One region of the Thermoclostridium stercorarium subsp. stercorarium DSM 8532 genome, then DNA from elsewhere that is predicted to be linked to it. Evidence: predicted binding sites of a transcription regulator. Region 1 holds the regulator's gene; each other region holds the start of a gene.
What was found. The regulator LexA, encoded in region 1, represses DNA repair genes until DNA is damaged. The targets are predictions, from matches to a motif close to CNAACANNTGTTNG.
Positions count from the first base shown of each region.

Region 2: recA (recombinase RecA) is a predicted target of LexA. The motif match lies at 1,945-1,958, and genes of this name have one in related genera.
Region 3: CST_RS11955 (putative DNA modification/repair radical SAM protein) is a predicted target of LexA. The motif match lies at 1,276-1,289, and genes of this name have one in related genera.

Region 1 covers NC_020134.1:1,706,304-1,709,503, forward strand. Annotated here, with positions in the region: gene CST_RS07445 (mannose-1-phosphate guanylyltransferase) at 1-830, opposite strand, end outside; gene yneA (cell division suppressor protein YneA) at 1,242-1,520, opposite strand; gene lexA (transcriptional repressor LexA) at 1,703-2,338, shown strand; gene CST_RS07460 (DUF503 domain-containing protein) at 2,446-2,760, opposite strand; gene CST_RS07465 (DivIVA domain-containing protein) at 2,838-3,200, opposite strand, start outside.
Region 2 covers NC_020134.1:2,422,570-2,425,769, forward strand. Annotated here, with positions in the region: gene CST_RS10445 (regulatory protein RecX) at 88-771, opposite strand; gene recA (recombinase RecA) at 859-1,896, opposite strand; gene CST_RS10455 (carbohydrate ABC transporter permease) at 2,110-2,958, opposite strand; gene CST_RS10460 (carbohydrate ABC transporter permease) at 2,958-3,200, opposite strand, start outside.
Region 3 covers NC_020134.1:2,755,114-2,758,313, forward strand. Annotated here, with positions in the region: gene CST_RS11955 (putative DNA modification/repair radical SAM protein) at 27-1,265, opposite strand; gene CST_RS11960 (Hsp20/alpha crystallin family protein) at 1,431-1,859, shown strand; gene wecB (non-hydrolyzing UDP-N-acetylglucosamine 2-epimerase) at 1,852-3,003, opposite strand; gene CST_RS13770 (MraY family glycosyltransferase) at 3,016-3,200, opposite strand, start outside.

The sequences.
Region 1 (3,200 bases):
TCTATGCTTCCAATATCATCCCAGTCAAAATATGCTCTCACGACATATAGCGATTCTGCGCATTTTTCAAGAACGCCGTTGTCAAAGGAAATACTCTGAAGCTCTCCATAAGCCTTTTCAACAGCTTCGGAAACTCCTTTTTCTTCCTCTTCCAAAGCCTCCGAAAGTTTGTTGTAATGCTCAGGCAAGTATTTCTGTATGTTGCGTAAAATTGCCCCTGTTGTACCCACCACTATCCCGCAGTTCCAAAGATAATCGTCCGAAAGAATAAGTTGCTTTGCCCGTTCCAAAGAAGGCTTTTCAATAAAATCAAGTACTTTCGATATTCCCGAACCTGTATCAGTTTCAGGTCCGGCATGGATATAGCCATATCCGTCCGCAGGATAGGAAGGCTTAACACCGATAATGACAATCGCATCGTTTTTTTCAGCGGTATTAAAAGCCTGTTTCACCGCCTCCGCGTAACTGTCCTTGTCCCTTACGTATCCGTCGGCGGGTACAAAGCACAGTACTCCTTCTCCGTATCTTTTCTTAAGCACCAGTGTTGCATACGCAATGCATGCGGCAGTATTTTTTCTTTCGGGTTCGGTCAGTATATTTTCTTCAGGAATATATTTCCTGACTGTGTTTTTGGTAATATCAGTCAAGCGAAGGTTAGTTATGATAAAGCACCGTTCGGGTTCTACAACCCCGCTAAGCCTTATGACGGTCTGTACCAGCATAGGGTTTTCGCCTTCAACGGGTATGAACTGTTTTGGGCTTGCTTCCTTTGAAAGGGGCCACAGCCTTGTGCCCGATCCACCGGCCATAAGTATGGCAAATTTCTCCATTTATCCGCACCCCTTTACATGTTACCAAAGCCTGAAAAGTGGCTTCATCAACCACCCTAAGGCAATGATTCCTTTGTTGTTATATATTATGTAAATTTAATGGATAAGGTGCACGAAAAAAAGCAAAAACATAAAAAAATTACATTATTCGACCAGTTTAAAGACCACTATCATCCTGTTTCAGTTTTTACTCAGGAAATGTAAAAACAAAGCAGGGTACCGGCGTTATCGCCAAGACGTGAAAAACAAAAGGCTATTAAAAACTGTCTGATAAAGCGCACGAAACATCAGTGTCATGATATGAAAAAGCTGATAATTTCTCCGGAACTTTTAAGAATAGTTTAGGCATTTCACCGAAAAGGCAAAAAAATTTTGCGAAATAAAGTCATGAAGAATATTTAGGACATTTTTTCAGGGAAGGTACAGTTTCTGGCCCGCATAGATCGTTGAATCATCAAGCCCATTCAGTTTTTTTATCCGGTATATGTATTTCCGGATTTCTGTTTTACCCCTATATTTGTCCGCAATGTCCCAAAGGGTATCACCCTGTCTGACGGTAATAACTTTATATTCCCTGTTTACGTTCTCACCGGACGATTTGACCGAATCAATAATAAACACCGCAATTATGAATATTAAAAACATAATAATAAAAAATCCTTTTTCATTTCTGAGGCCATATATTCTCATGAATACAACCTCCTCTGAAACAAATAACCAAAAACCGCGGCGGATTCTGTATTATTATAAGAGAACGTTTGTTCTACACAAGCATTTTATCGAACATTTGTTCATTTGTCAATAATTTTCGAACATTTGTTTGACAATTTTTAAAAGTATGGTATAATTAGGATAACAAAACAAGACGGGGTATGGAGATGAAGCAGAAAAGTCTGGACAAGCAGCAACAAATTTTGGAATTTGTCAACAAGCAGGTTAAGGAAAAAGGATATCCTCCTTCGGTTCGCGAAATTTGCAAGGCCGTAGGGTTCAAATCCACCTCAACCGTGCATTCATACCTGCAGGCTCTTGAAGAACAGGGATTGATTGTGAAAGATCCTTCCAAAACAAGGGCTTTGAAAGTAATAGACAGTAAAAAGCAGGAACTGGAAGGGTATATTTCAGATCATGAAATTGAAAATGTTCCGATCATAGGCAGGGTTGCAGCCGGCCAGCCGATACTCGCGGTTGAAAACATAGAAGATACCTTCCCTGTGCCCGTTGAATACCTGGAAAACGGTCCTACATTCATTCTCAGGGTAAAAGGCGACAGTATGGTTAACAAAGGCATTCTGGACGGGGATTTGGTTATTGTAAAACAGCAAAATACGGCAGAAAACGGGGATATAGTGGTAGCGTTAATAGAAGACGAAACAACGGTAAAAACTTTTTACAGGGAGAAGGATTATATCCGTCTGCAACCTGAAAATGAAAATTACGAACCTATAATTGTTAAAGATAACGTTACCATTTTGGGTAAAGTCATAGCACTTTTCCGAAAATTTTAGAGCCTCCTTGGCTCTTATTTTTTTGTCCGTTAACTATAATCTTTTTAGGGAAAAACTTCTGAAGAAGTGGTACGGCTTAATCTATAAAGATTATTGTCAAAAGACTGTCATATATGAATTGTTTCTGAATATGAATCAATTATTTCAACTCTTCCGTCACTGTCAATAAAATTGATTACCGACTGCAAAATGCTTTCAGCATGAGACGCTTCATTGGTAACACAGCAAAACCCCAGTTCACATCTGTTCCATTCATCCTGCCTTCCTGTCTCGGCTGCTGATACGTTAAGTTTTGATCGCACTTTTGTAAGCAGGCTTTTCACCACACTCCGCTTATCCTTTAAACTTTTCATTCCGCCTATATATAATGTCAAATTCAGCGCGCCGACAACCATTCTTCCTTCCTCCGTCCCGCAAAACAACGACTTCAGCCGGATTTTTCAGGCATAAATTTAGATGCATAAGCCGGACCTATGCATCGTTATATTCAAGTTAAAAATTATTCCATTTCATTCAGTAATTTCATCTGGGATTGTAAAAGGCTTAAAGCTTTGCTTTTATATACCGCCATGTCCTTTTTGAGCCTCTCGGCTTCAAACTGAATTTTAACCACTTCGCGGTTCGCCTCATCAATAATCTCTTTCGCTTTATTCTGAGCTTCGGCTATTATATTCTCGGCTTTCTTCTCCGCATTGCTGATAATCTCGCTGCTGGACTGCTGAGCAAGTATCAGACTTTTCTTAAGGGTATCCTCCATTTTTTCATAATGAGCAAGCCTGTCCTTCAGCTCCATAACCTGTTCCTTTGCTTTCATCAGTTCACGTATGTAATCCGAATAATCCTCAATGATTTTCTGGATTAC
Region 2 (3,200 bases), 720 kb from region 1:
CAATACACAAAATGTATAAATTGTCGCCTAAAAGCAAAAAGTGATTTCCGCAAAAAAACGGAAATCACTTTTAAAACCAGAATGGTTTTATTCTTCCATTGTTTCAAGCATTTCTCTCAGTGTGTTCTTAATAATGTCATTTGAAAATCCTTTATGAGCCAGAAAGAATTTTATTTTCATCTGTATCTCGGGATCGGTGATATCATATTTTCCAAATTTCCTTTTTGCAAGGCGATAGGCAATAAGGGATTCGTCAACTTCGAATTCGGACAGTACTTCCTCTATAATACCGGGCTCAACTCCCTTTCTTTCAAGTTCATAAGCCAATGCCTTTTTAGACTTCGGTTTCAGTTTTAGGCGGTCGGAAATATACTTGCTGGCGAAAATTCTGTCGTTTATGTATCCCATTGATTTTAGCTCCAGTACCGCATTTTCCACCACAGTTTCATCAAAACCAAGCCGTATAAGTTTCGTCCTGATTTCATATTCTGTTTTTTCCCTTACTGCAAGCATTCTCAGTGCGCGCTGCTTTGCAAGCCTGACATTAATCTCTTCCCGGATCTTTTTTACTTCTTCAGGAGTTATTTCCTGTTTTTCATACAGATTCAGCCTGAAATATTCTTCTTCCGGAATGGAAAAGGCATAGGAATTATCTATGTAAATCTGTATCATTCCAGGATTGTTTTTATGTTTTATCGCAGCGGTAATTGTCATCTCAACCTCACCCTGTTTTTTGTAGAAATTATACCATATGTAAACAAACCCCCGCAAACTTACAAAACTCCAATAAAAAAAGCTTGTCTTAAAGACAAACTTTTTTGCCTGCGGTCAATAAAAGCTCAGGTAATATCGTTTATTTTACACCTCATCATCATCCGCCGCGTGGGATCCTATGCTCTGTATAAAAGCTTTGTCATACTGAGCGCGGATTTTGGCTTCTATTTCCCTGCAAATTTCAGGATTCTCCTTCAGGAACTTTTTAACGTTTTCACGTCCCTGACCAAGCCGCTGGTCATTATAGGAAAACCAGGCACCGCTTTTCTTGATAATATCCAGTTGGACAGCTATGTCCAAAACATTTCCTTCTTTAGAAATACCTTCACCGTAAATTATGTCAAACTCAGCCTCTTTGAACGGAGGAGCCACCTTGTTTTTGACAATCTTAACCCTCGTCCTGTTTCCTACCGGTTCGCCGCCTTCTTTCAACGTTTCGACTTTTCTGACATCCATGCGTATGGAAGCATAAAACTTCAAGGCTCGTCCTCCAGGCGTAACTTCGGGATTTCCAAACATAACGCCTACCTTTTCACGTAACTGGTTGATGAAAATGGCAACTGTTCTGGACTTGCTTATGACACCCGATAGTTTTCTCAACGCCTGCGACATCAGCCTTGCCTGCAACCCCACATACTGTTCTCCCATTTCACCGTCTATTTCGGCCTTCGGAACAAGCGCCGCAACCGAATCTATAACAATAACGTCTATGGCTCCGCTGCGTACCAATGCCTCCGCGATTTCAAGCGCCTGTTCACCTGTATCGGGTTGTGAAACAATAAGGTTTTCTATATTTACTCCCAGCGCTTTTGCATAAACCGGATCCAGCGCGTGCTCGGCATCTATAAAAGCTGCTTCGCCGCCGGCTTTTTGTGCCTCTGCTATTACATGCAACGCAACGGTGGTTTTACCTGATGACTCAGGACCGAAAATTTCAACAATTCGTCCTCTTGGCAGACCGCCGACCCCCAAAGCGATATCCAGCCCCAATGCGCCGGTTGGTATTACATCAATATTCATATGGGCGGCTTCACCAAGCTTCATTATGGCGCCCTTCCCAAACTGTTTCTCTATCTGGCTGAAAACCATCTCAAGAGCCTTTTTCTTTTCCTCACTTGCCATAATATAACCTCCCATTGGAGGCAAAAGAACTGCTCCCAGCCCTTTCGCCGAACATCTGTTCTTTATTATAATGTATATTTATATAAAAATCAATAGGATTCCATTAGTTATTGTAAAATTTTTCAGAAGTTGATTAACTGCAGAATATATACACTATATAAATAAAAAATGCCCCCACTTTTCCGGGGGACAAATTAACAAGTCAAATTCAAATCATCCTTTTAAACCGGTAGTTGCTATGCCTTCAACAAGATATTTCTGGAAGAATATAAACACCATTATAAGCGGCAAAAGCGATATTGTACCCATTGCCATCATTGCGCCCCAATCAGAAGAACCTGCCGGATCCGAAAACATTCTGAGCGCCAGCGGAACCGTATAAAGTCTCGGTTGATTCAAATACAAAAGTGCTGCAAAGAAGTCATCCCATCTCCAGCAGAATGAAAAAATCGTTGAAGTAATAATCGCAGGTCTCATCAAAGGCAGAATAATCCTGAAAAATATGGAAAAACGGTTGCAACCGTCAATTTTTGCCGACTGATCAAGTTCCGCCGGTATTCCCTGAATAAACTGTATCATCAGAAAGATAAAAAACGGCTGTCCAAGAAACTGTGGAACAATGATAGGAAGATAAGTGTTAACCCATCCCAGCCTGTGGAATAAAACAAATTGCGGAACCATCAAGACTTGATAAGGCAGCATCATTGTAATAAGCATCACAGCAAACCAAAATTTTTTACCTTTAAATTTAATCCTTGCGAGTCCGTAAGCAACCAGTGCCGATGAAGCTACTGCGCCAATGGTGGAAATAATACTCACTATAAGCGAATTTTCGATAAAATGCCCGAAAGTTAACGTACCAAAACCATTCCAGCCATTTACATAGTTCTCAAATCTGAAAGTTTTCGGAATCAAAGAAGCAGTCAGACTAAATATCTCATGATTATTCTTGAAGGATGCAAAAAACATCCAGATTATCGGATATAGCATAAATAGGCCGAATATGCTTACAAAAAAATGGTAAACTGCATTCAAGACGATTGCCCTTTTTTTCACGAACATTATTCCTCCTTAGACTCATAATAAACCCATGATGAAGACGTCTTAAAAGCCAATGCCGTCAAAGCACCGATAATAACCAGCATAAACCAAGCCATAGCCGATCCGTAGCCCATACGATAATATCCAAAGGCCTGCTGATACAGGTACAAGGCATACAGCAGCAAACTGTCAAGAGGCGCTCCCGATCCGTTGGAAATAATAAAAGTCTGTGTAAATGTCATAAATCCTGTTATCGTTTGCAT
Region 3 (3,200 bases), 1.0 Mb from region 1:
TATCAGAAATTTTTTGCAAAACCCGGTCAAAACATCCTCAACTGTTCATATAGCACTGTGTCCTCGGTTTCGACAAGGGAATTTCTTATGCTTTCGCTTTTAAACGGCACGTTGCCGTAATATTTCCCCTTGCATGTAATAAAATACTTGGCACGCTTTAAAACCACTCTGAACCTTTTCAGGTCGTCATAGGATATACTTCCAAGCCGCCTTGCCTTTACGATTTTCAACGCCGATTTCACACCTATCCCCGGCACTCTCAGCAGCATTTCATATGGCGCCTTATTTATTTCCACCGGGAAAAGGTGAAGGTTTCTCAGTGCCCAGCCGCACTTTGGATCCACATCCAGATCAAGATTCTGATGAAATTCGTCAACAAGCTCACTGGCCTGAAAACCGTAATATCTCAAAAGCCAGTCGGCTTGATAAATTCTGTGCTCGCGCAGCAGCGGAGGCTCGGTATATATCGCCGGCAGGTTGGGATGCTGGTTTACAGGCACATACGCCGAATAATAAACGCGTTTCAGCCCGAAATTCCGGTAAAGATATTCGGCCAGGCGCAAAATCTGGGCGTCGGATTCAGGCGTTGCGCCTATAATCATCTGCGTCGACTGCCCTGCGGGGGCAAATACGGGAGTATGGCGGATTTTTCTTTTATCCTCATTGAACTCAAGAATCCTCTGATGAATGTAAGACATCGGCGTTATTATATGTTCATGCTGTTTATGGGGCGCAAGCATTTGCAGGCTTTTTCTTGTAGGGAGCTCAATATTGACGCTCACGCGGTCTGCATACAGCCCGGCCTGGTCAATGAGCACGGGATCGGCACCCGGAATGACCTTTACATGTATGTATCCGTTAAACCTGTAATTAACCCTTAAAAGCTTAAGGGTTTTAATCAGCAATTCCATTGTATAATCGGGCGATTTCAGAACCGCAGAACTTAAAAACAGGCCCTCTATGTAATTTCTGCGGTAAAACTGTATTGTCAGCTCGGCCAATTCCTCAGGGGTAAACGTGGCCCGCGGAATATTGTTTGTAACACGGTTAATGCAGTATGCACAGTCGTAAACGCATGCATTTGAAAACAAAACCTTCAAAAGGGAAATGCACCTGCCGTCATCGGCCCATGAATGGCATATACCAGCCATATACGCATTTCCTATGCCACCGGGCGTATTCTTTCTTCCGCTTCCGCTTGACGCACACGATACGTCGTATTTCGCAGAATCAGCCAGTATTCTAAGTTTTTCCATCAAATTCAACAGAATCACCCGAACATATGTTTGCTTATATTTTATCAAAATTAGTGATAAGAATCAAATGTTATTCTGTTTCTAAAAAAATAAATTAACGCATATTTATTATTTAAACGCTGTATATAGCTGATAGTATTTGCAGCCAAAATTTAATTTATTGGGGGTTTTCAAATGAGTTTTATGGATTTGGAGGCGTTTCGCAAAACAGATGAACCGGTATGTGAATTCAATGATTTTGCCGGCAATTTCCCGGGTTATATTCTGAACCGGTATGTGACCCCAAGAACCGACATTTATCAGACAGACAAAACAATCATAATCAAATCCGAAGTTCCCGGAATTTCAAAAGACGATATGGAAATAATAGTTGAAAACACATATGTTAAGCTTTCCGGGCATAAAAGGAGGGTTAAAACTGCGAACAACGAAGAAATTTACCGTTCAGAACAGTTTTACGGCAGGTTTTCAAGAATCCTTCCTCTTCCGTGCGAAGTTCAGCCCGACAAGGCGGTTGCCGAATACAGGGACGGAATACTGACCATTATAATCCCGAAATCCGACAGCAAAACTTCCCACGGAAGAAGAATTGAAATTAAATGAACGGTTCGGGTTTTTTATCGGTAAGCCCAAACCAGTACCGGACGGCACCCACAATCCTTTCGGAAGCATGTCCGTCGCCGTAGGGATTAACACTGTGGGCCATTCTGCGGTATTCGTTTTCGTCTTCAAGCAGCCTTGAAGCTTCTTCTATTATATTTTCCTTTTCGGTACCCACCACTTTAACCGTCCCGGCTTCCACCGCCTCGGGACGTTCTGTTTCATTCCGCAATACAAGTACCGGCTTACCCAATGACGGCGCTTCCTCCTGAAGCCCGCCGGAGTCTGTCAGCACAAGATATGACCTCGACAAAAGGTTGTGCATGTCAAGAACCTGGACTGGATCTATTAAATGAACACCGGGCACTTCACCGAGAATTTCCCTTACAGGGCCCTGCACCTGGGGATTCAAGTGCACGGGATAGACTATTTCAACATCGCCTTCGTATTTCCGAACTATTTCCTTTAACGCATGGCATATGTTTTTAAGCGGCTGTCCGAGGTTTTCCCTCCTGTGCGCCGTTACGGTTATCACCCTTTTGTTCCGGAAATCCACTTTTCTTAAAAATTCATTTTCAAACTCGTAATTGTCCGAAACAGTGGATTTTAACGCATCTATTGCGGTATTCCCGGTAATGTATATGTTTTCAGGGTTTACTCCCTCCCTTACCAGGTTGTTGAAATTATTTCTTGTGGGTGAAAAATGGATGTCCGCAATGCATCCTGTCAGTTTCCTGTTCATTTCTTCAGGGAAGGGAAAATATTTGTCAAAGGTTCTCAGCCCCGCTTCAACGTGTCCGACGGGTATTTTGCAGTAAAAGGATGCCAGCGCGGCAGCGAATGTAGTGGTTGTATCACCATGAACCAGGACCATGTCGGGCTTTAATTCCTTAAGCACCTTTTCCACACCGTCAAGCACAAGGTTTGTAATACCCGACAGTGTCTGTCCCTCTTTCATTATGTTTAAATCGTAATCGGGGTTTATGTTAAAGATTTCAAGCACCTGATCCAGCATTTGCCTGTGCTGTGCGGTTACACACACCTTTGACACGAGGTCCTGCGTATTCTCAATAGCCTTTACAAGAGGTGCCATCTTTATGGCCTCAGGTCTTGTTCCGAATATTGTGAGTATAACAGGTTTGCTCATACTTACACTCCGTTAAGGTTTTTCTGCCTGTTCGTGGGTATATTTTCGTGTCTGGTCATGAGCCTTATTTTTTTCTTCACCGTCGTCATGGATCCTTTCGGTTATTTCCTCATTCTGCTTGTCTCCGATAATCTCCGACAAATACCTTGCTCCGGCCACCACAAAAACGGATATTATGACCACAAGGATAATTGCAG